Regions from separate parts of the Kitasatospora sp. NPDC088779 genome, predicted to be linked through region 3. Evidence: riboswitches for the same ligand, from Rfam matches in the RefSeq annotation. Region 3 holds a riboswitch; each other region holds the start of a gene.
The links. Region 3 has a riboswitch for cyclic di-AMP ahead of AB0P03_RS13055 (NlpC/P60 family protein). Riboswitches for the same ligand answer to the same signal wherever they lie in the genome.
Positions count from the first base shown of each region.

Region 1: it holds a riboswitch for cyclic di-AMP, as region 3 does, so the genes downstream of both, AB0P03_RS01605 (glycoside hydrolase family 16 protein) here and AB0P03_RS13055 (NlpC/P60 family protein) in region 3, are expected to answer to the same signal.
Region 2: it holds a riboswitch for cyclic di-AMP, as region 3 does, so the genes downstream of both, AB0P03_RS20955 (transglycosylase family protein) here and AB0P03_RS13055 (NlpC/P60 family protein) in region 3, are expected to answer to the same signal.

Region 1 covers NZ_JBFBHW010000002.1:2,344-10,041, reverse strand. Annotated here, with positions in the region: gene AB0P03_RS01630 (SDR family oxidoreductase) at 1-32, opposite strand, end outside; gene AB0P03_RS01625 (TetR family transcriptional regulator) at 175-819, shown strand; gene AB0P03_RS01620 (alpha/beta hydrolase-fold protein) at 1,007-2,149, shown strand; gene AB0P03_RS01615 (MoaF N-terminal domain-containing protein) at 2,243-2,572, opposite strand; gene AB0P03_RS01610 (lipase) at 2,782-4,134, shown strand; cyclic di-AMP (ydaO/yuaA leader) riboswitch at 4,393-4,559, shown strand; gene AB0P03_RS01605 (glycoside hydrolase family 16 protein) at 4,562-5,941, shown strand; gene AB0P03_RS01600 (hypothetical protein) at 5,961-6,446, opposite strand; gene AB0P03_RS01595 (IclR family transcriptional regulator) at 6,766-7,563, opposite strand.
Region 2 covers NZ_JBFBHW010000020.1:135,894-143,591, reverse strand. Annotated here, with positions in the region: gene AB0P03_RS20965 (septum formation initiator family protein) at 1-32, opposite strand, end outside; gene eno (phosphopyruvate hydratase) at 264-1,550, opposite strand; gene AB0P03_RS20955 (transglycosylase family protein) at 1,818-2,735, opposite strand; cyclic di-AMP (ydaO/yuaA leader) riboswitch at 2,741-2,908, opposite strand; gene AB0P03_RS20950 (cytochrome P450) at 3,119-4,414, opposite strand; gene AB0P03_RS20945 (SDR family NAD(P)-dependent oxidoreductase) at 4,679-5,104, shown strand; gene AB0P03_RS20940 (MazG family protein) at 5,122-6,150, opposite strand; gene mfd (transcription-repair coupling factor) at 6,222-7,698, opposite strand, start outside.
Region 3 covers NZ_JBFBHW010000011.1:118,285-125,982, reverse strand. Annotated here, with positions in the region: gene AB0P03_RS13080 (Lrp/AsnC ligand binding domain-containing protein) at 1-175, opposite strand, end outside; gene AB0P03_RS13075 (rhomboid family intramembrane serine protease) at 217-999, opposite strand; gene AB0P03_RS13070 (hypothetical protein) at 1,201-1,464, shown strand; gene AB0P03_RS13065 (NYN domain-containing protein) at 1,767-3,113, shown strand; gene AB0P03_RS13060 (NlpC/P60 family protein) at 3,314-4,348, shown strand; cyclic di-AMP (ydaO/yuaA leader) riboswitch at 4,687-4,836, shown strand; gene AB0P03_RS13055 (NlpC/P60 family protein) at 4,847-5,992, shown strand; gene AB0P03_RS13050 (NlpC/P60 family protein) at 6,219-7,265, shown strand; gene AB0P03_RS13045 (hypothetical protein) at 7,454-7,698, shown strand, end outside.

The DNA.
Region 1 (7,698 bases), on a different contig from region 3:
ATCAGGACGTTCCGTCCGCTGAAGCGCTCCATGGTGGTACTCCGTTCGTTCGTTCGTGGCCTCTCGACCTCAAGAGGCACGGTACGCCTTAATGGCATAACGTGCCAATAAGTCCTCTGGGTGTCACTTCGGCGCAACGCGCCACAGTGGCACCGGCCCGCGTACGCTGACCCTGTGACCGGACGCCCCACCCTGAATCAACGCCGCCGCGACGCCACCCGGCTGGACATCGCCCGTACCGCCGCCGCACTCTTCGCCGAGCGCGGGGCCGAGGCGACCACCGCCGAGGAGATCGCCCTCGCGGCCGGCATCTCGCTGCGCACCTTCTACCGGTACTTCTCCGTCAAGGAGGACGCCGTCGCGCCGCTGCTGGCGGCCGGTGGGCGTCGCTGGGTCGACCAGCTCGCCGAGACCCCGGCCGATCTGCCGCTGCGCGAGGCTCTGGAGCGCTCGGCGGTCGCCTCGCTGACCCCGCCCGACGAGGAGGCGGTCGAGGCGATGGAGTGGACGCGAAGCCTGCTGCGCGACCCGCGCCTCGACGGCACGTGGCAGCGCGTCCACGCCGACTCCGAGGAGCGGCTGCGGGCGGTCCTCGCGGCGCGTTGCCCGGGCGGCACCGACCCGCTGGAGATCCGACTGGCCGCCGCTGCGGCGACGGCCGCGATCCGGGTCGCGCTGGAGGAATGGGCCGCCTCGGACGCGCCCACGACCGGCCCGGGCTCCCCGCGGGAGCTCGGTGCGCGCTGCATGCGCGAACTCACGGCGGGGCTGCGGCTCTACGGGCGGGAGGGCTGGGCCCGCCCGGCCGCGAACAGGTGACAGATAACAGCTGACAGATTTCGTTATCTGTTATCTGTTATCTGTCGGCTGTCATCTGTCATCTGTTCCTCCTCCCCGGCCCCGTTAGGGTGGGTGATCGCGCGCCCCGGTGGGGGAACCGGGGTGACCACCTCGGATGTCCTGGACGGAGGGGGCGGGGAGTTCGAGGCGTGGGAGCAAGTAGGACATGGGTCTGACGAGCCACAAGGTGTTGGCGCTGGCCGTATTGATCGCCGTCGTGATGACGGCCGGCACGGTCTGGCTGTGGCCAAGACTCGCCAAGCAGACCTGGCAGGCGGTGCTCGGCCGGATCGGCTCCCTGCTCGCCACCCAGCTCGCGGTGCTGGCCGCGCTCGGCCTGGTGGCGAACAACTACTTCGCCTTCTACAGCAGTTGGGACGACCTGCTGGGCACCGGTGACACCGGCCCGGTGGTGATCCACAACAAGGCGGACGCGTCCGGCCGGCTGCTCGTGGAGACGATCGGCCACGCCTCCGTCAAGGGCGGCGGCGCGATGGGCCGCGAGCCCAGCCAGTCCGGTGAGATCCGCAAGGTGCGGATCGACGGCGCGGCCAGCCGGCTGTCCACCGAGGGGTACGTCTTCCTGCCGCCGCAGTACTTCCAACCGGAGTACGCGCAGCGGCAGTTCCCGGCGGTGATCGTCAGCACCGGCTTCCCCGGGATCGCCGAGAACCTGATCACCCGGTTCAACTACCCGGGCGCAGCGCTCAAGTTGCTCCAGGACGGCAACATGCAGCCGACCGTCATGGTGCTGATGCGCCCCTCGCCGGCCCTGCCGCAGGACACCGAGTGCGAGGACATTCCGGGCGGCGCGCAGTCCGACACGTACTTCACCAAGGACGTCCCCTCAGCGATCCAGGCGAGCTTCCGGGTCTCCTCCGACCCGCAGGCCTGGGCCTTCATGGGCAACTCGACCGGCGGCTACTGCGCCCTCAAGCTGGCCATGCGCCACCCGGACGTCTTTCCGACCGCCGTCGCGCTCTCCGCCTACTACGACGCCGCCGACGACCCGACCACGGGCGACCTGTTCGGCGGCAGCAAGCAGCGTCGTGACGAGGCCAACCTGATGTGGCGGTTGAAGAACCTGCCGCAGCCCAAGGTATCCGTGCTGCTGGCCGGCACCAAGAAGGGCGACGGCGACTACCGGCGCGACACCGAGGCCTTCGTCGACGCCGTGCAGTCCCCGATGAAGGTCTCCTACAGCATGTTGGAGAACGGCGGCCACAACTTCGAGACCTGGAGCGCGCTGCTGCCGTCCTCGCTGGAGTGGATGTCCCAGCACCTCAAGGTCCCGAACCAGGCTGCCTGAGCAGGCCGCCCGAGCAGACTGTCTGAGCAGGCAGTCTGCTCAGACAGTCTGAGTAAGCCGACGGACAGCGAGGGGGCGCGGGAGCGGTGAGGCTCAGGCCACCCGCTCCAGCGTCCCGGTGTGCAGCTCGCCGACCCGGCCGCCCTCGCCCTCGTACGTCCAGAAGGCGCGTACCGTCAGCCGGCCGAGGTCCATCACGTGGCTGACGGTGATCCCGCTCTCCTCGGTCCAGCTGATGAAGTAGATCTCCGGCGCCACCTCGGCGACGTGCAGCCGCACGTCCTCCCACTGGCCCGCCGACTCGCCGAGGCCCTCCCAGCGCAGCCGCCTGCCGTCGGCCGAGTAGGTGTTGCGGAAGGCCGCGCCGTTGTCGGCCCGGAAGAGGTAGGTGCGGCCGGCGAAGGCGGGCAGGGGCGCGGTCATGGTGGGGCGGTACCTCGTTCCTGTGGGGCCGTGCACGGCGGTCTTGTGCACTGCGGAAGATGTCGGACCTCCAATTTATCCGACCCGGTGAGCCGGGTGGGCGCACCCGTGGACGGTGCGCCACGGCACCGGCCGCCACCGCGCAGGCCGGCGCGGTGTGCGGCGGGCACCTGGGCGCCCGCCGGCGGCCGGTCCTACCGTCCACCCCCATGAGACGCACCCCCACCCCCATGCGGCACACCCCCACCGCCGTCAGACGCACCCCCACCGCGTTGTCCGCCCTCCTGCTCACCCTCGCCGCGCTGCTCCTCGGCACCCCCACTCCCGCCCAGGCCACCGCTGCCCAGACCGTCACTGCCCAGACCGTCACTGCCCAGACCACCGCCCAGGCGGCCACCGCCCCGCTCACCCTCGAAGCCGCCTTCCCCGCCCCCGGCAACGGCTGGGCCAAGGTCGAGCGCTACCTCGACACCACCCCCGGCTTCCGCACCGAGCAGTACCCGGCCGACGGCCGCGGCGACCAGGACGGCGCCCGCCGGACGTACTTCGGCGGCACCGGCCAGCCCTCCTCCAGCCGCTTCCTGCTGTACTCGGCGACCGGCTGGGACACCGGTAGCCGTCCGACCCCCGTGCTGCTGGTCCACGGCGCCAACGACAACGCCGACCGCGCCTGGGCGAACCCGGGGGAGAGCGGCACCTGCGGTGCCTCCGCCTGCCCGTCCACCGGCCTCGCCCAGTACCTCGCCGGCACCGGCCACCGGGTGTTCGCCATCGGCTTCGCCCACAAGCAGGGCGACAACCTGCTCCAGGCGCAGGCCGTCGGCGACGCCGTCGCGCTGATCCGGGCCCGCCTCGGCGTCCCGCAGGTGGACGTGGTGGCTTGGAGCAAGGGCGAGGTCGCCGCCCGGGCGTACGTGTCCTCGGTGCGCCCGTCCTGGGGGCGGGCCTACGCGGGCGACGTGCGCCGCCTGATCACCCTCGGGGGCCCGAACGGCGGGCTCGACTACGTGTACGCGCACGGCTGGTCGTTCGACCTCGCGAGCTGGCCGGCCTGCGGCGGCACCGCCAACGCGCCGTCCCCGCACCTCTACATGACCTGCTACGGCACCTACACGGCGCAGCCCTGCCTCGGCGTGCTGCCCACCGGCGGCTACGACTGCTACCCGGGCCAGCGCCAGCTGCTCGCCCGCTGGGACGGCCGGTACGGGGTGGACGGCACCGCCCAGGACTGGTGGACCACCTACTACGGCGGCCAGGGCTTCTACACCTCCGGCCAGGGCATCCAGGCGGCGATCGACGCCGGTTCGCTGATCGCGCCGCTGCAACAGGCGGGCGTCCCCGCGTCGGTGCGCACCTATCTGCTCGCGGGCGGGTCCGCCGACATCCCGGGCGTGCTCAACGAGAACCGGGGGCCCAGCGACGGCATCGTGTTCACCGCGAGCGCCCTGGACACCACCGGCATCGCGACGATCGGCGGCACCCGGCTGCTCACCGGCCTCAACCACCTGGAACTCGCCTGGGCACCGGAGGCCGAGAGCCAGGTCGACAACTGGCTCGCTTGACCCGTGGACCCGTGGACCCGTGGACCCGTGGACCCGTGACCCGTCGATTCGCCGATCCGTCGTTCGGCAGCTCGACGGCTCCGCTGATCCGTCCCAACTGATCCACCACGCAGCGTCGTTGATCGACACCACTGTGACCTGTGCGACAACCGGCCCGGGCAGGTTGTCCGTTCACGGACGGCCCGCCTAGCCTGCAACCGTCGTCCGCCCTCGCGGACCCCCGCCGCCGGGACGCCGAGTCCTGTCCACCCGCCGGCCGGCAACCGAGCACCACAGCGGACGGGAGCGGGGGAACCAAGGTCAGCGCCCGGCCCGTACGCTCCCGCGTGCGGGCCGTGGCTAGGGGTGAAGCCGCTTCCACCGGCGGCCGGGCTGCCTCAGCCCGAATCCGACAGCTCACCTCGCAGGCGTCGCAGAGGACACTGCCATGCACCAGCCTGCCCGGCGCCGCGCGCCGCGCCACGCCCGCCCCTCCCGCCGGGGCCGCAACGCCACCCTCGCCGTCACCGGAGCGCTCGCCGTCACCGGCGCCGGACTGCTCGGCCTGCCGGCCGTCTCCGGCGCCCAGGCCGCCACCGCCCCGACCGTCACCCAGGACCGGCTCGCCCCGGCGACCATGGTCGCCAACCAGGCCGCCACCGCCTCGCTGACCCTCCACTCCTCGGCCTGCTTCACCGCGAAGACCGTCGGCGTGGGCGTCCGGAACGCGGCCGGTGCGAACCTCGACTTCCCGGGCAACGCCTCCAATGTGCAGATCTGCCCGAGCGGCCTGTCCTTCACCAGCGGCGCACGCGCCCTGCCGGCCGGGACGTACACCCAGTTCGGCTTCTGGCAGGACCTCGGCGGGACCTGGCACAACCTGGCCTCGCAGCAGCTGGTGGTCTCCAGCACCCCGACTCCGCCCCCGACCCCGACGCCCACCACGACGCCGACTCCGCCCCCGACCCCGACGGCGACCCCGACCCCGACGGCGACCCCCACCGCGAAGCCGACCCCCACCGCGAAGCCGACCCCCACCGCGAAGCCGACCCCGACGAGCAGCCCGAGCACGAGCAGCCCGAGCCCGAGCAGCCCGAGCGCCACCGCCAGCCCGTCGGCCGGCACCCCCGCATCCCCGGTCGCCGGCAAGTCGCTGACCTGGTCCGACGAGTTCAACGGCCCGATCAGCTGGGGCTCGCGCTGGGTCGGCGACAAGAGCACCGCGTACAAGTACGGCAACCACAACCCGGACGACAACAAGCTCGACCTGCTGAACAAGAACAACGTCAGCGTCGCGAACGGGGTCGCCACCTTCACCGCCGCGCCCGGCACCACCACGCTGGAGAACGGCAAGCAGGCCTGGAACACCGGCTTCCTGACCACCGAGGGCTCCAGCGAGGGCTTCCAGGTCAGGACCGGCGACTACGCCGAGACCCGGGTCAAGCTGCCGTCCGGCTCCGGCGCCTGGCCGGCCTTCTGGACCTGGAAGAACGGCAACGGGGAGGTCGACTCCTTCGAGTATCACCCCGACAACCCGAACCTGCTGGAGCTGACCAACCACGTCAACCCCGGCAACCCCAAGTACTACACCGACGCCGGCGCCGTCGCGAAGGACCAGTGGGTGACCATCGGCACCTATTACGGCGCCACCTCGGTGGACTGGTACGTCAACGGCGCCAAGGTGTTCTCGGACGGCAAGGGCGTCGGCGCCAACTGGTCGGCGTACCTGATCCTCAACCTGTCGGTCGGCGCGGGGAAGTACCACCCGGCGCCGCAGGGCACCGCCCCGATCACCTTCGCCGCCGACTACGTCCGCGTGTACCGGTAGGGCCTTCGGGGCTTCCGGGTCAGGAACCGGGAGCCGTCTCGACCACCGTGATGTCGAACGGCTGCCGGTTGTTCCCCTCGTCCGGGTCGTCCACGCCGCGCACCGAGACCGAGCCGCCGGTGAGCTTGCCGATCCGCAGGTCCGGGGAGAGGCGCACCGGTACCAGCGCGGTCGCGCTGCGCAGCGGGGGCAGTCCGGCCGGGAAGACACAGCGCACCTGCCGGCCGTTGAGCCGCACCTCGCAGTCCTCGGGGAAGTACGGGCCCACTGGGGAGACCCCGGGAGGCAGCGTCACCAGCACGGTGAACGGTGCGGCGGTGGTGTCCGGGCCGCGGTTGGCGATGAAGGCGTGGACGGTGGTGGTGCCGCCGGGCGGGGCGGCGTCCGGGTCGAGCCGGACCACCTCCAGATCGGAGCGGGACGCCGTGGGGGCTGCCGTGTCCACCGCCGGCCGGGGCTCGGGCCGCCGCAGCGCCCAGGACGGGCCGGCGGTCAGCGTCGCCACCGAACAGCCGGCCGCCATCGCGGCGACGAGCGAGGCCGCGCGGAATCCGCGGAGCCTGCTGGCCTGCCCGGACCCGCCCCGCCTGGACCCGCCCTGCCCGGACCCGCCTCGCATTGTCGAACGCCTGTACGTCATCGTCGTCCACCCTGTCCCGGGGCCCCGGCCGCCCGCGCCGCTGCGGGCCGCGTCCGCACCAGGGTGGCGGAGCCTGCGCCGGGGGCCGGTGCAACCCGCTCGGCGTCCGCCCGAACGGGGGAGCGTACGTACGGGAAGTCGACCGGATCGACTTCCCGTGCGTGAAGCGGGCGGTGGCGACGGGTCAGGGTGCGAGGACCTGCCCCAGCCGGGTCGCGATGTGATGCATCACCGGCACCAGCGAGGACGTGCCGGCCTGCTCCTCCAGGGCCCGGATGCGGGCCTCCGGGCCGGACACCGACAGGGCGGTGGGCGTCGGCGCGCCCGGTACGGCGAGCGCGATGCAGCGGACGCCGATCTCCTGCTCCTGGTCGTCGACCACGTAGCCGCGCTCGCGAGCCTCGGCGAGCTGGTGCAGCAGCTCCTGCGGGTCGGTGACGGTGTACTCGGTGTGCGCGGGCAGCGGGTTGGGGCCCAGGACGGCGCGCGCCTCGTCCTCGGGGAGCTGGGCCAGCAGCGCCTTGCCAACGCCCGTGCAGTGCGGCTGCACCCGTCGGCCGACCTCGGTGAACATCCGCATCGAGCGCCGCGACTGCACCTGCCCGACGTACACCACCTCGCCGCCCTCCAGCACCGCCAGGTTGGCGGTCTCGCCGGTGGCCTCCATGAGTTCGGCCAGGTAGGGGCGGGCCCAGCTGCCGAGCAGCCGGCCGGCCGTCTCGCCGAGGCGGATCAGCCGGGGGCCGAGGGTGTAGCGACGCGCGGTGTCCTGGCGTACATAGCCCTGCTGGACGAGGGTACGAACCAGGCGGTGGATGGTCGGCATCGGCAGGCCGGAGCTGGCGGAGAGCTCGCTGAGGGTGGCCACGCCGCCGGAGTCGGCCAGCGCCTCCAGGAGTTGGAAGGCGCGCTCGACGGACTGCACGCCGCCGGTCGCGCGGTCCGGGCTGGTCGTCGATGCTGTGTCGGGGGTCGAAACCACCGGCGTTCCCTTCGCTGTCGGGGAGGAGTAGAGTCCCGGCGATCACATCAACAAACCGTTGAAATTCTGTATCGCGGAAACTAGTCTCCACCTTACAGAATCGAACCCGCCGACAGGTGGGTTCCGATCAAGGAA
Region 2 (7,698 bases), on a different contig from region 3:
GCCCGGCTCGTGAAGCGAGGCCGGGCCGCCAAGCCCGGGATCCTCCAGCCTGCCATCTCCCGTTCCCCTCCTGGTCGCGACGGTGCCCCGCCGTCCACCCTACGGGGTGAACGGCGGGGCACCGGTCAGGCGTGCTCACCGGTCGGCGGAGCGACCGTGCTCGCTGCTCCGAGGAGCGGCTGAGCCTGCTGCTCCGCGGAGCGGCCGTGCTTGCTACTCCGCGGAGCGGCTGTGCTGGCTATTCCGCAGAGCGGCTGTGCTTGCTATTCCGCGGAGCGGAAGCGCGGGAAGGCGCCGCGGCCGGCGTACTCGGCGGCGTCGTCGAGGATCTCCTCGATGCGCAGCAGCTGGTTGTACTTGGCGACGCGCTCGGAGCGGGCCGGGGCACCGGTCTTGATCTGGCCGCAGTTGGTGGCGACGGCCAGGTCGGCGATGGTGACGTCCTCGGTCTCGCCGGAGCGGTGCGACATCATGCAGCGGTAGCCGTTGCGCTGGGCCAGCTCGACGGCGTCCAGGGTCTCGGTCAGCGAGCCGATCTGGTTCACCTTCACCAGCAGCGCGTTGGCGGTGCCGGTCTCGATGCCCCTGGCCAGGCGGGCCGGGTTGGTGACGAACAGGTCGTCGCCGACCAGCTGGACCTTGTCGCCCAGCTTGACGGTCATGGCCTTCCAGCCGTCCCAGTCCGACTCGTCCAGCGGGTCCTCGATGGAGACCAGCGGGTAGGCGTCGACCAGCTCGGCGTAGTACTCGATGAGCTCGGCGGCGGAGATGGCCTTGCCCTCGAACTGGTAGGCGCCGTCCTCGTAGAACTCGGACGCGGCGACGTCCAGGGCGAGCGCGATGTCACGGCCGGGCACGTAGCCGGCCTTCTGGATGGCCTCGGTGATGAGGTCCAGGGCCTCGCGGTTGCTGTCCAGGTTCGGCGCGAAGCCGCCCTCGTCGCCGAGGCCGGTGGACAGGCCGCGCTCCTTCAGCACGCCCTTGAGGGTGTGGTAGACCTCGACGCCCCAGCGGACGGCCTCGGAGAAGGACTCCGCGCCGATCGGGGCGATCATGAACTCCTGGATGTCGACGTTGGAGTCCGCGTGCGAACCGCCGTTGAGGATGTTCATCATCGGAACGGGCAGCACGTGCGCGTTCGGGCCGCCCAGGTAGCGGAACAGCGGCAGGTCGCTGGCCTCGGAGGCGGCGTGCGCCACGGCCAGCGAGACGCCCAGGATCGCGTTGGCGCCGAGCGAGGACTTGTCCGGGGTGGCGTCCAGGTCGAGCATGGCCTGGTCGATCAGGCGCTGCTCGGTGGCGTCGTAGCCGACCAGCTCCGGGCCGATCTGCTCGATGACGGCCAGGACGGCCTTCTCCACGCCCTTGCCGAAGTAGCGGTTCTTGTCACCGTCGCGCAGCTCGAGCGCCTCGAAGGCGCCGGTGGAGGCACCCGACGGGACAGCGGCACGGCCGGTGCTGCCGTCGTCGAGGCCGACCTCGACCTCGACCGTGGGGTTGCCACGCGAGTCGAGGATCTCACGGGCTACGACGACATCGATGGACGGCACGAGGCATCTCCTTGCGGAAGCAGGGTCCGGCTGACGTTGGGTGCTGCCGGCGGGACGATTGCGGAGTCGTTACGACCAGAGCCTAACCGCCCCGGCCCCCGGGGCCGCGCTGGCCTCGGTCCCGTCTCAGCGTGTGGCCCGGCTACCCGCCAGTAGTTCACCTGCTTGCCCGATCGAAGCGGGCGAATACGGGGGAATGCGGGCGAAGGGGGACAGGTCCCGTCCCCCTTCGCCCGCAGGGCGCGGGCCGTTCAGGGCCCGGGCCGCTCAGCCGAGGTGCAGCACCTGGCCGGGCATGATCAGGTTGGGGTTGCCGCCGACGGTGCCGCGGTTGCCGTCGTACACCGACTGCCAGCCGCCGGACACGCCCTGGGCGGCGGCGATCGTCGACAGCGTGTCGCCGGCCCTGACGGTGTAGTCGTGACCGCCCTGCGCGGCGGCGGGCTGCGCGGCCGGGGCGGACTGCGCGGGCTGCGCGGCGCGGGGCGCGTACTGCGGCTGGGCGGCGGGCTGGCCCGCGTACTGCTGGTAGACGCTCTGGTGGCTGGTCCAGTACCAGGCGCCGTTGTTCTGGTACCAGTACACCTTCGCGTCGGCGTCCCAGCCGGCCTTGCCGGAGAAGCCCTGGGTCTGCGGCTGCGTCTGCTGCGGGGCCTGCTGGACGGGCTGCTGGGCGGCCGGCTTCGGGGCGGCCTGCTTGACCGGCTGCTGGGCGGGCTTCGGGGCCTGCGCCTGCTGGGTCAACTTGGCGGCGGACTGCTTGGCGGGCTTGGCGTCCGTAGAGGTGTCCACGGAGGCCGGGGCGCCGCCCTTGCTCAGGCCGGCCTTCTGGGAGCAGACCGGCCAGGCGCCCGGGCCCTGCGAGGCCAGCACCTTCTCGGCGACCGAGATCTGCTGCGCCTTGCTGGCCTGGTTGGCCTGCGGGGCGTAGGAGGTGCCGCCGTACGCCTTCCAGGTGCTGGGCGTGAACTGCAGGCCGCCGGAGAAGCCGTTGCCGGTGTTGATGCTCCAGTTGCCGCCGCTCTCGCACTGGGCGACGGCGTCCCAGGTGGAGGCCGGGGCGGCGGAGGCGCCGGTGGCGGTGAGGAGCGGCATCGCGAGTCCGACGCCGGCCACACCGGCGACGGCGATGGCCTTCTCGGTCTGGGTGCGACGGCGGTGGCGGCCGGTTCCAACGAACAGCATGAAGAGGTCCCTCTCCGCACGCCTGCGAGGTGAGCTGTCGGGTTCGGACCGGGAGGTGGCCCGGCCGCCGAAAGCGGAAACGATTCCGCTCGGGCGGCTTCACCCCAAGCCGTCGGGGAACGGCAACAAACCTGGTTCCCCCGCCCCTGCCCAGGGTCTGGTCGATTTCCCGTGACGCGGCGGGCAGGATTCGGCGTTCCGCGCACGAGGTCCGCAGCTGCGAACTCCAGGGAGAGTAGACAGATCATCAGACCAATAACAAGCTCATATCACCGATATCACACACAAATTACGGCGCGTGGTCAATCGCCTACCAGCGGCGGCGGTATGTCCGGATTGATGCGGGTTCAGGCCTGGCTCCACGGGCCGCCGGAGACATGCCGTCAGCGTGTCGGGGCGTCGGTCGGCGTGACCGGCGGCGCGTGCGGAGAGCAGGTCTCCGGAGTGAATTCGACCGGGAGTTCCCGCAGGCCACGCATGATCAGGCCGCCCCTCCAGCGCAGGTTCTCCGGGTTTTCCGCGAGCCGCAGGTCCGGCAGCCGGGAAAGCAGCGTGGCCAGTGCGCTCCGCCCCTCCAGGCGGGCCAGCGGGGCGCCGATGCAGTAGTGGATCCCGTGGCCGAAACCCAGGTGCGGATTGTCCGTGCGGGCCAGGTCCAGGGTGTTCTCGTCCGCGAACCTGGCCGGATCGCGATCCGCCGCGGCCAGCACCACCAGCACCGGATCGCCCACCGGGATGTCCACCCCGCCGATCGACAGCGGCCGCGTCGCGAAACGCCACGTCGCCATCTCCACCGGCCCGTCGTAGCGCAGGAGTTCCTCGATCCCGGTCTCCAGCAGCGCCGTCTCGCCGCGCACCACCGACTCCTGCAGCAGCCTGCGCTGCTCCGGGTTGCGCAGCAGCGCGTACGTGCCGTTGCCGATCAGGTTGACGGTCGTCTCGAACCCCGCGAACAGGAGGATGAACGCCATCGCGGCGGCCTCGTTCTCGTTCAGGTGCTCGCCGTGGTCGCTCGCCCGGATCAGGCCCGAGATCAAGTCATCACCCGGATCCGCCCGCTTGCGGTGGATCAGCTCCAGCAGGTACGCCCGCATCCGCTTCACCGCCCGCCCCACGCCGCCGCGTTGGCCGCCGCCGTGCCGGATCATCATCCCGGCCCAGTCCCGGAAGTCGTCCTGGTCCTCGGCCGGCACGCCCAGCAGGTCGCAGATCGCGTAGATGGGGAGCGGGAACGCGAACTCGTGGATCAGGTCCGCCGAACCGCGCTGCGCGAAGCCGTCGATCAGCCGGTCCGTGAGCTGCTGCACCCGCGGCTCGAACTCCGCCACCCGGCGCGGCGTGAACGCCTTCGACACCAGCCGGCGCAGCCGGGTGTGGTCCGGCGGGTCGATGTTCAGCAGATGCGTCATCAAGTCCGCCTGGCGTTCCCCCGGAATTCCCACCCGCCCGGTGCGGTGCGCCTGCTCGCTGTGGTGCGCCGGGTTCTTCGACAGCCGGCCGTCCGCCAGCGCCTGCCGAGCGTCCGCGTAGCGGGTCACCAGCCAGGCCTCCACCCCGCTCGGCAGCGTCGTGCGGTGCACCGGGGCGTGCTCGCGCAACCAGGCGTAGGCGGGGTACGGATCGGTGGCGAACTCCCAGGTGAAGAGCTGCGGGGCGGCGGGATCGGGCTGCACTGGCATGCGTCGACCGTATCCGGTGGGTCGGGGCCGCACCGCCTCCGGCGGACGCGACCGGCGGGGCCGGATCGTCGACACCCGGCGGACGGCCCGCCAACGCTCCGTGGACGCCCCGTGGACAGCTCTTGGACAGCTCTTGGCCGGGTGGCGGGCGTGACCCTGGTCACCTGAGGGGTAATCCCTGTTGCGGAGGGTCAGGACCTGCCTACGATCCTCCGCAGAAATCGTGGGCGCCGGTGCGGTGTCGCCCACAGGGAGGAGCAGACCATGCGGGTCAGCGGGGCAGTCGTCGTCATCGCGGTACTCGACGGCGGATCGGGAGCCGAGCTCGCCCGCCGGTTCGCCGCCGCCGGCGCCGCCGGAGTGCTGATCGCCGACCAACGTGCGGGCGTCGCCGAGGACCTCGCCACCGAACTCGACCGGCCGGGATGCCCCGTCGTCGGCGTCGGCGGCGACATCCGCCGCCCCAGCGACGTCGCCGCCCTCGTCGACACCGCCGAGAAGCACCTCGGCCCCATCGACCTGTTCTGCGTCGCCGGCCCCGACGGCGAGCGGATCGTCTCGCTCGCCGAACTGCCCGCCCGCCTCGACCTCGAACGCCTCGCCGAACTCCTCGCCCTCGTCGGCGAGGCCATCGGCGAAGTCGTCCCCCGGCAGCGGCGGCCGATCGAGAACACCGCCACGGCCGCCTGAGGCCCTGCCCGGGCCCGCTACTCGCCGACCGGCCCGAGGCCCTCGGCCGCGCGCACCGCGTCCCGGTAACCGCGCGCGGCCGAACGCAGCGCCGCGTCCACGTCCACCCCGGCGTCGTGCGCCCGCTGCGCCACCGCCAGCAGCAGCCGGCCCGCCGACTGCGCCGTCAGCTCCGCCGGCAGCGCGTACGGCTCGTCCGGCACGCCCGCGAAGCCCGCCCGGCGCACCCGCGACACCAGCTTCGCCGCGTACGCCAGCGACGGCAGCCCGGCCGGCACGCCGTCCAGCACCGACTCCCGGTCCGCCTTCTCGGCCGCCTTCAGCTGCTCCCAGTTCGCCTCCACCTCGGCGGCGCCCTCCGCCTCGACGTCCCCGAACACGTGCGGGTGCCGGTACATCAGCTTCTCGACGATGTCACCGGCCACGTCGTCGATCGAGAACGCCTCCGCCGGGTGCTCCTCGGCGATCCGGGAGTGGAAGAACACCTGGAGCAGCACGTCGCCCAACTCCTCGCGCAGCGTCTCCCGGTCCCCCTCCTCGATCGCCTCGACCAGCTCGTACGCCTCCTCGACCAGGTACTTCACCAGGCTCTCGTGCGTCTGCTCGGCGTCCCACGGGCAACCGCCCGGCGAGCGCAGCCGGTCCATCACCGACACCAGGTCCAGCAGCCGCGCCCCCGGCAGGTCGTACGACCCCGGCAGCACCTCGATCTCCGGCACCTCACCGGCGTGCTCCACCGCCAGCCGCGCCAGCGCGTCCGTCAGCCCCGGATCCCCGTCCGGGCTGCCCAGCCACACCGTCGGCCCAGCCCCGCCCGGCTGCCCGGTCAGCAGCCGCGCCAGCGCCGGTGCCGACCCCGCCGCCACGACCTCGACCTCCACCCCGGCCTGCCGCACCGCCGCCACCTGCGGATGCCCCGCGTCCCCCGCCAGCACCCGCCCCGCCGACCGCAGCGCCTCCCACGCCGGCCACGCCAGCAACCCGGGGGCCACCCGGTGGGTGGTCGTCAGCAGGATCAGCTTCGCGTCCGGAACATTCGTCGTCACACCCCGAACCTACCCGCCGCCCGCCCGGGGCGGGGACGGGCCCGACGGGACCCGCCCCTCCCGCCGGGGTCCTACTTCTTCGACCCCGCCAGGTCGTCGAACATCGCCGACAGGAACTCGCTGCACCAGCCCAGCAGCTCCCGCCCGACCAGCGGCTTGCCGCCGATCCGCCCGGTGCTCGGCCGCGGCACCAGCAGCTGCTGGGCGGCCGCCTTGACCTGGCTGCGCGGGTAGAGCCGGTTCAGCCGCAGCTGCTGGGACTCCCGCAGCTCCACCGGCCCGAACCGGACGTTGGCCCCCTGGAGGGTGATGTCCGCGATGCCGCACCGCCGGGCGTACAGCCGCAGCGCCGCGACCAGCAGCAGGTTCTCCACCGGCTCGGGCAGCTTGCCGTAGCGGTCGACGAGCTCGTCCCGGACCTGCTGGATGTCCGCCTCCGAGTTGACCGCCGCGATCGAGCGGTACGCCTGCAGCCGCAGCCGCTCGCCGGGCGCGTAGTCGTGCGGCACGTGCGCGTCGACCGGCAGCTCGATCTTCACCTCCAGCGGCTCCTCCTCCGGCTCGCCGCCGTTCGCCAGCGACTCGCGGAACTCGGCCACCGCCTCGCCGACCATCCGCATGTAGAGGTCGAAGCCGACGCCCGCGATGTGCCCGGACTGCTCGCCGCCGAGCAGGTTGCCGGCGCCGCGGATCTCCAGGTCCTTCATCGCCACGTACATGCCGGCGCCCATCTCGGTGTGCTGGGCGATGGTCGCCAGGCGCTCGTGCGCGGTCTCGGTGAGCGGCTTCTCCGGCGGGTACAGCATGTACGCGTAGCCGCGCTCGCGGCCCCGGCCGACCCGCCCGCGCAGCTGGTGCAGCTGGGAGAGGCCGAAGGTGTCCCCGCGCTCGACGATCAGGGTGTTGGCGTTGGAGATGTCGATGCCGGACTCCACGATCGTGGTCGACACCAGGACGTCGAACTCCTTCTCCCAGAAGTCGACGACGACCTTCTCCAGCTGGTTCTCCCCCATCTGCCCGTGCGCGGTGGCGATCCGCGCCTCGGGGACGAGGTCCTTGAGCCGGGCGGCCGCCTTGTCGATCGACTCCACCCGGTTGTGGATGTAGAACACCTGGCCCTCGCGCAGGAGTTCACGCCGGATCGCGGCCGAGATCTGCTTCTCGTCGTAGGGGCCGACGAAGGTCAGCACCGGGTGCCGCTCCTCCGGCGGGGTGGTGATGGTGGACATCTCGCGGATGCCGGTGACGGCCATCTCCAGGGTGCGCGGGATCGGCGTCGCGGACATGGTGAGCACGTCGACGTTGGCGCGCAGCTTCTTCAGCTGCTCCTTGTGCTCGACGCCGAAGCGCTGCTCCTCGTCGACGATGACCAGGCCGAGGTCCTTGAACCTGGTCTCGGAGGAGAACAGCCGGTGGGTGCCGATGACGACGTCCACCGAGCCCTCGAACAGGCCCTCCAGCACGGCCTTGGCCTCGCTGTCGCTCTGGAACCGGGAGAGCGCCTTCACCGACACCGGGAAGTTGGCGTACCGCTCGGCGAAGGTGGAG
Region 3 (7,698 bases):
GGCCCGGGATGACCGCGGCCAGATCGTCGTGCCGGCGCACCCGGACCATCGCCACCAGGTCGTAGCCACCGGTCACCGAGTACACCTCGCTGACGCCCTCGATGGCCGCGATGGCTTCGGCGATCTCCGGGATGCGGTCGACACTGGTCTTGATCAGGACGATGGCGGTGATCACTGTTCGGGCTCCTTTGTGGGGTGCCGCCAGCGTATCGGGCGTCAGCCGGGTCGTCTCGGGGGGTGGCTGACCGCCGTGCAGGCGTAGAGGAAGCCCGCCGAGAAGCCGATCACGTGAACCAGATAGGCCACCCCGGGCCCGGCCGAGTGGACCGACCACCACTGCAGGGCGAACCAGAGGCCGAGCACCAGCCAGGCCGGGAAGCGCAGCGGCAGGAACAGCAGCAGCGGGACGAGCGTCGTCACCCGGGCGCGCGGATGGAAGCGCAGGTAGGCGCCGAGGACGGCGGAGATCGCGCCGGAGGCGCCGATCAGCACCCGGGTGGAGCCCGGGGAGTGCGCCTCGGCGAGGGCGAAGCCGTACGTGGCCAGGCTGCCGGCGGCCAGGTAGAAGACGGCGAACCGGGCCCGGCCCAGCCGCCGTTCGACGGTGGGGCCGAAGACGTGGAGGAAGAGCAGGTTGCCCAGCAGGTGCAGCCAGCCGGCGTGCACGAAGAGCCCGGTGAGGACGGACAGCGCCGGGTGCTTGCCCGGGGTGGGCGCGGCCGGGCAGCCCGGGGCCGGGTCGGGGGCCTGGGCCAGCTGCTCGGCGGTCAGCGGGCGGCCGGCCAGCACCTCGGCGGGGATGACGCCCCAGCGCTGCTCGTACCGCTGCTCCGCGCAGAGCCGGGACTGGCCGGTGCCGTACAGCGGGTTGAGCCCGGCGGCCGGGCCCAGCAGGAACACCAGGGTGTTGACCGCGATCAGGGCGTAGGTGACCGCCGGGGCGGGCACGGACGGGTGCTCGCCCCGCGCGTCGGTGTGCCCGGGGGCCGTCAGTGCCATGCGGCCAAGCATCCCTCCGTGTCGGGCGTGTGACACGGCCTTGTACGGCAGGTGGACTAGCCCGCTCGTTCTCCTGACTGGTGGCCGGGATGGTTGCCTCAGGCAATAGGCTTGGGGCGGGCAATCCCGCCTCCCGCCGCCGACGCCGGGGCTCCGGGGGGAGCGCCTAGCCCACCCAGGGACCACCCGAGAGGACCCCCGATGACCGTCCCCGCCCTGACCGCCGAGACGCGCTGGCGCTGCACCCTGTGCGGAAACCTCACCCGCTTCGACGTGACCCGCACCGCGCGGGTCACCGAGTTCCTGCACTTCGACCTGGCCGGCGAGTCCAAGGTCGAGGAGACCGAGGTGCTGAGCGAGACGATCGAGTCGGTGCGCTGCCGCTGGTGCAACGCCGTGGACCAGGTCGAGCTGGTGGCCCGTCCGGGCGCCGAGAACGCGGAGGCCTCCGCCGACCAGGGCTGACGCCCGACGGCGCGGGGGCGGGTGCGCGGCGCGCCTGCCCGCCGCGCTGGGACAATACAGACAGGACGCACGGAGCGTGACGACAGGGCGGCGGCCGCGGGCCGTGACCCCGTAGGACCAGGATCGGAGCCGAGGACGTGGTGGACGCAGCGAGGGAGCCCGCCGAAGCGCAGGGGCTTCAGCCCGCTGCGGCCGTGCAGGCGCGGGCCGCCGACGCGGCTCCGTCCGAGCCCGCGGCCGTCGGCGGGGCGGCGGGTTCCGATGAGTCGGTGGGCTCCGGCGGGGCGGCGGGTTCCGGCGAGGTGGCGGGTTCCGGCGAGGTGGCGCCGGAGCGTGGTGCCGAGAAGCTGGACCGGCCGCTGCCCGAGGGCGTGCGCCGGCGCGTGGTCGGCCTGGCCTCGGACGCGCTCGGCGGGCTGCCGCCCGGCGAGCTGCCGCAGAGCCTGCGCCAGTACGTCAAGTTCACCCCGGCCCGGCGGGCCAAGTACGCGGCCACGGCGCTGGCCGCGGCGCTGGAGTCGGAGCCGGCGTTCCGGGTGCGGATAGCGGAGCGGCTGAGGCTGGGCCAGCCGGACCTGGTGAAGGCGTTGGAGTCGGGCAGCGTTCCGGGCGCCGCCGATCCGATGGACGTCGCGGCCGCCGCCTACCTGGTGCGGTCGGCCGGCTGGAGCCGGCTGGTGGCCGAGGCCGGGGAGGAGGCCGAGCGGGCCGGCGCCGAGGGCGCGGCCGCCGAGGCCACCCGGCTGGCGGAGAAGTTGCAGGCGGAGCTCGCCGAGCTGCGGTCCGCCGCCCGGGCGGACCTGGAGCGGCAGCGCGCGGAGTCCGAGGACGTCCGCCGGGAGGCCGAGTCGCTGCGGAAGAAGGTGCGCTCGCTGGAGAGCGACACCCGCCGGGCGCAGGCCGAGACCAGGCGGCTGACCGCCGAGCTGGAGGCCGCGAGGGCGCAGGCGGCCGCCGAGCGTGGCGCCGCGGAGTCCGAGGCGCGGCGGCTGCGGCACCGGGTCGGCGAGCTGGAGACGGCGGCCGAGCAGGGCCGCCGGTCGGCCCGCGAGGGCCGCAGCGTCGAGGACATGCGGCTGCGGCTGCTGCTGGACACGGTGCTGCAGTCGGCGCAGGGGCTCCAGCGGGAGCTGGCGCTGCCGGTCTCCCAGATCCGGCCGGGGGACCTGGTGGAGGCGGTGGTGCCGGGTGCGGCCTCGCCGCACGACGTGGCCCGGCGCGGTCTGGCCGACGACGATCCGGCGCTGCTGGACCAGCTGCTGGCGATCCCGCAGGTGCACCTGGTGGTGGACGGCTACAACGTGACCAAGACGGGCTATCCGACGCTGCCGCTGGAGCAGCAGCGGATCCGGCTGCTGGGCGGGCTGGCGATGCTGGCCCAGCGCACGCAGGCGGAGGTCACCTGCGTGTTCGACGGGCAGGACCTGGACGTTCCGGTGATCATGGCGCCACCGCGCGGGGTGCGGGTGCGGTTCAGCCGGACCGGCGAGACCGCGGACGAGCTGATCCGCCGTCTGGTGCGGGCCGAGCCGCAGGGTCGTCCGGTGGTGGTGGTGTCCACCGACCGGGAGGTCGCGGAGGGCGTGCGGAAGGCCGGCGCGCGCCCCGTGGCTTCCGTTCTGCTGCTGAACCGGCTGGCGCGGCCCTGACGGCTGCCGCGGCGGGATGAGGCCTGGTCAGCGCCCGGTTTGCGGCGGTGTGCACATCCAGTGAAGCCTGCGGGGGAAGTGGAGTTCACGCCTTCGGGGGAGTGGCAAAACCCGTGGATCTTCCCTAGGGTGTGGCGTCAAACCTATTTTCCGGATTCTCACCTGATCGGGTGAGGCCGATGGAAGAAGGAGCAATTCCCTTGGCCTCCCACCGCCGTCCCAAGCAGCCGAGCCGCGCCCGGGTCTCCGTGCTCACCGCTGCCGCGGCGACCGCGGTCGCCCTCTCCGCGCAGGTCGCCGCGCACGCCGCGCCCCAGCCGAGCAAGACCGACGTCAAGGCGCAGATCGACCAGCTCCAGCAGGATCAGGAGCAGGCGGCGGAGAAGTACAACGGCGCCAAGGAGCGGGCCGACCAGCTCCGCAAGCAGTCCGACCAGCTGCAGGACAAGGTGGCCCGCAGCCAGGACGAGATGACCCAGCTCCAGACCGGCCTGGCCGGCGTGGCGGGCGAGCAGTACCGCACCGGCGGCATCGACCCGTCCGTCCAGCTGATGCTCTCCTCGGACCCGTCGGGCTACCTGGAGAAGGCGTCCAGCGCCCAGCAGGCCAGCGCCAGCGAGTCGGAGGCGCTCAAGGGACTGCTGGACCAGCAGCGCCGGCTGGACCAGGAGAAGTCCGAGGCCGCCGCCGTCCTGGCCTCGCTCGACTCCACCACCAAGGACCTGAACCAGGCCAAGACGGACGTCAACCAGAAGCTGAAGGCCGCGCAGGACCTGCTGAACTCGCTCAGCGCCTCCGACCGCGCCGCGCTGCGGGCCCAGCAGCAGCAGGACGACCGCGCCTCGCGCGGCAGCGACCGTGCCGACCTCGGCAGCCTCCCGCAGGCCGGCGGCTACGCGGGCGTGGCCGTGGCCAAGGCGATGAGCAAGCAGGGCTCGCCGTACGTGTGGGGCGCCACCGGCTCGACCACCTTCGACTGCTCGGGCCTGATGGTCTGGGCGTACGGCCAGGCCGGCGTCTCGCTGCCGCGCACCTCGCAGGAGCAGGGCAACGTCGGCACCAAGGTCTCGCTGGACCAGGCCCAGCCGGGCGACCTGGTCATCTACGGCGCCGACCGGCACCACGTCGGGATGTACATCGGCAACGGCATGGTGGTGCACGCGCCGCACACCGGCGACGTGGTGAAGGTGATGAAGGTCGACGCGATGCCGATCAACACGATCCGCCGGGTCTGACGGCCCGACACGCCCGAAGGGCCCCGTCCGGGCCTGTGATCCACGCCACCCTCCGACCGGGGGTGGCGTTCGGGTTTTGTCCGCAGCGCGAGTCCCCGGTGAAGAGTGATCAGCTTTGCGTACGGCGGTGATCACTATGTGTCATATTCACAAAAGAACTTTGGTCTTCTTCCGTCTTTTTTCTGACAAGGATTTGAACGGATCACGGTTCAGTTACTAGGGTCGTGCCCCGAACCACCGCACTCCCGATCGCCCAGCCAGGGTGACGGCGGTGGTTTCCGTCGAGTTCGTGACGCAGCGGGGCGGGCCCAGTGCCTGCCCGACGGGGAGCCCAGCAGTCGGGGGTGCTGTCGAACGGAGCCGGGGAACCACGTTCCTCCGGGGTGAATCGGCGCCAGGTCGGCCGGTGGAACGGCCGTGAGGCGTCGTAGGGCACGCTTCCGGCCCGAACCCGTCAGCTCACCCGGTAGACGGCGTAGGAAGAAGGAGTCCGCCTTCGTGGCGTCCCATCGTCGTCCCAAGCCCGCCAGTCGCACCCGGGTCTCGATCCTGACCGGCTTCGCCGCGGCGGCCGTCGCGCTGTCCGCGCAGTCCGGCGCCCACGCCGACCCGCAGCCGACCAAGGACCAGGTCAAGGAGCAGGTCGACCAGCTCAACGAGCAGGCCGAGGTCGCGACCGAGAAGCTCAACGCCGCCCAGGAGAAGCAGCAGCAGCTGCAGAAGCAGGTCACCGACCTGCAGGACCAGGTGGCGCGGCAGCAGGGGCAGGTGACCGACCTCCAGGGCGGCCTGGCCGAGATCGCCGGCGAGCAGTACCGCAACGGCGGCATATCCCAGACCGTCCAGCTGATGTTCTCCGCCAGCCCGGACACCTTCCTGAGCCAGGCCGACACGCTGAACCAGGCCGGTGGCACCCAGAAGGGCCAGCTCAAGCAGCTCCAGGACGAGCAGCGCAAGCTCGACCAGGTGCGCTCCGAGGCCCAGGGCAAGCTCGCCGAGATGGAGACCACCACCCAGCAGCTGAAGAGCGCCAAGGACGAGGTCCAGGGCAAGCTCAAGGCCGCGCAGGACCTCTTCAACACCCTGTCCGAGCAGGAGCGCCAGGCGATCCGCGCGGCCGAGGAGAAGGCCGCCGCCGAGGCCAAGGCGAAGGCCGACGCCGCCGCGAAGGCCGCCCAGCAGCAGGCGGCGGCCCAGCAGGCCGCCGACCGCTCCTCCCGCGACAACAGCCGCACCGACCTGAGCGCGTCGCAGGCCCCCGCCGCGCCGGTCACCAAGCCGAGCGCCGGCAGCTCGCGCGGCGCCGCGGCGCTGTCCATCGCCGCCTCCAAGATCGGCAGCCCGTACGTCTACGGCGCCTCCGGCCCCGGCTCCTTCGACTGCTCGGGCCTGATGGTCTGGGCGTTCAACCAGGTCGACGTCTCGCTGCCGCGCACCTCGCAGGAGCAGGCCCACGCCGGTACCCGGATCGGCACCGACCTCTCCCAGGCCCAGCCCGGCGACCTGCTGATCTTCTACGGGGACGCCCACCACGTCGGCATCTACGCGGGCAACGGCCAGGTGCTGCACGCGCCCAAGCCGGGCGCGTCGGTCCGCTACGAGGCCGTCGGCAACATGCCGCTGACCTCCATCGTGCGGGTCTGATCCCCGCTCAGGCCCTCCCAGGCCCGGCCTTCCACCACGGAAGGCCGGGCCTGCGGCTTTTCCGGCGCATCGGACTGATGTCCGATTGCGGGTCAAATATTCGGGTTGGCAGGGGTTTGGACTCGGTTGCCCGGACTCGCTAACGTCTGCCACCGGACTCCGCTTCCAGGGCCGCCCGCGTTGGGGCGGCGGCGGGGCCCACCGCCGGATCGGAGCCGCTGCCGCCATGCCCGTGCACCGTCGTTCCCAACTGCTCGCCCGTGCGCTGGTGCTGACCGCGGCCGCCGCCACCGCCCTGGGTGTGACGACGGGCGGCAGCGCCCAGGCCGCCCCCGCCGCGCCGGACACGCCCACCCGCAAGGACGTCAAGGCGCAGGTGGAGCAGCTCTACGGCGAGGCCGAGCAGGCGTCCGAGAAGTACAACGCTGCCCAGGAGGCGCAGCAGCGGCTCCAGGGCGAGACGACCGTCCTCCAGGGCGAGATCGCCGTCGCCCAGGACCAGCTCAACCAGTTGCGCGGCGACCTCGCCACCGTGGCCGGCGCCGAGTACCGCGGCGGCGGCATGGCCCAGACCGTCCAGCTGATGCTCTCCACCGACCCGGAGGGCTACCTGTCCCGGGCCCGCACCCTCGACCAGGCCGCCGAGCGGCAGCAGGAGACCCTGCACGAACTGGCCACCCGCCAGCGCCGGCTCGACCAGCGCCGCACCGAGACCGCCGGCAAGCTCGCCGAACTCGACCAGGCCCGCCGCTCGCTCGCCGACAGCAAGCAGCAGATCCAGCAGCGGCTCACCGAGGCCCAGCGGCTCCTCAACAGCCTGGGCGTCGCCGAGCGGGCCCGGATGGCCGCCCAGGACGCCCGGGAGGCCGAGCAGCGCGCCACCCGGGGCACCGACCGGCTGGACCTTGGCACGGCCCCGCCCGCCTCCGAGCGCGGGGCGGCCGCGCTGGCGGCCGCGGTGCGGATGATCGGCTCGCCCTACCTCTACGGATCCACCGGGCCCCGCGCCTTCGACTGCTCCGGTCTGATGTACTACAGCTGGCGGCAGGCCGGAGTGACCCTGCCGCGCACCTCGCAGGCCCAGGCGTACGCCGGGCAGCGGGTCAGCCTCTCCGAAGCGCGGCCGGGAGACCTGGTGATCTTCTACCGGGACATGCACCACGTCGGGATGTACGCCGGCGGCGGGGTGATCGTGCACGCCCCCTACCCGGGCGCCAAGGTCCGCTACGAGAGCGTCAACGCGATGCCGGTCGCGGGGGTGGTCCGGCTCTGAGCCCGGCACCGTCCGACCCCGACGCCCCCCACCCGATAGACGGCGCCCGCCGGACGCTGTCCCGGCGCGGTGCGCTGCTGCTCGCGGCCGGCGGGCTGGCCCAGCTGTCGCTGCCGCCGGCGGCCCCGGCGGACCCCTCCGCGGCCGGGTGGGCGTCGGACCGGTGGGCGTCGGACCGGCGGGCCGAGGTGGCCGCGCTGCTGGACGCGCGGGCCCGGGCGCTGCCCTCCTGGTCCGGACCGGCGGCGATCGAGGCCGGCTACCGCAACCTGGTGCTCGGCGCGGACGCCGGACCGGAGCGGCTCACGGCCGCCGCCGACCTGGCGGTCCGGATCACCGGGTACGACGACTACCCGGTGGTGTACCCGCGCCGGATCGACCTGGTCCTGGCCGGCGGCGGCTGGCGGGTCGACCGGGAGGAGAGTGCGAGCGG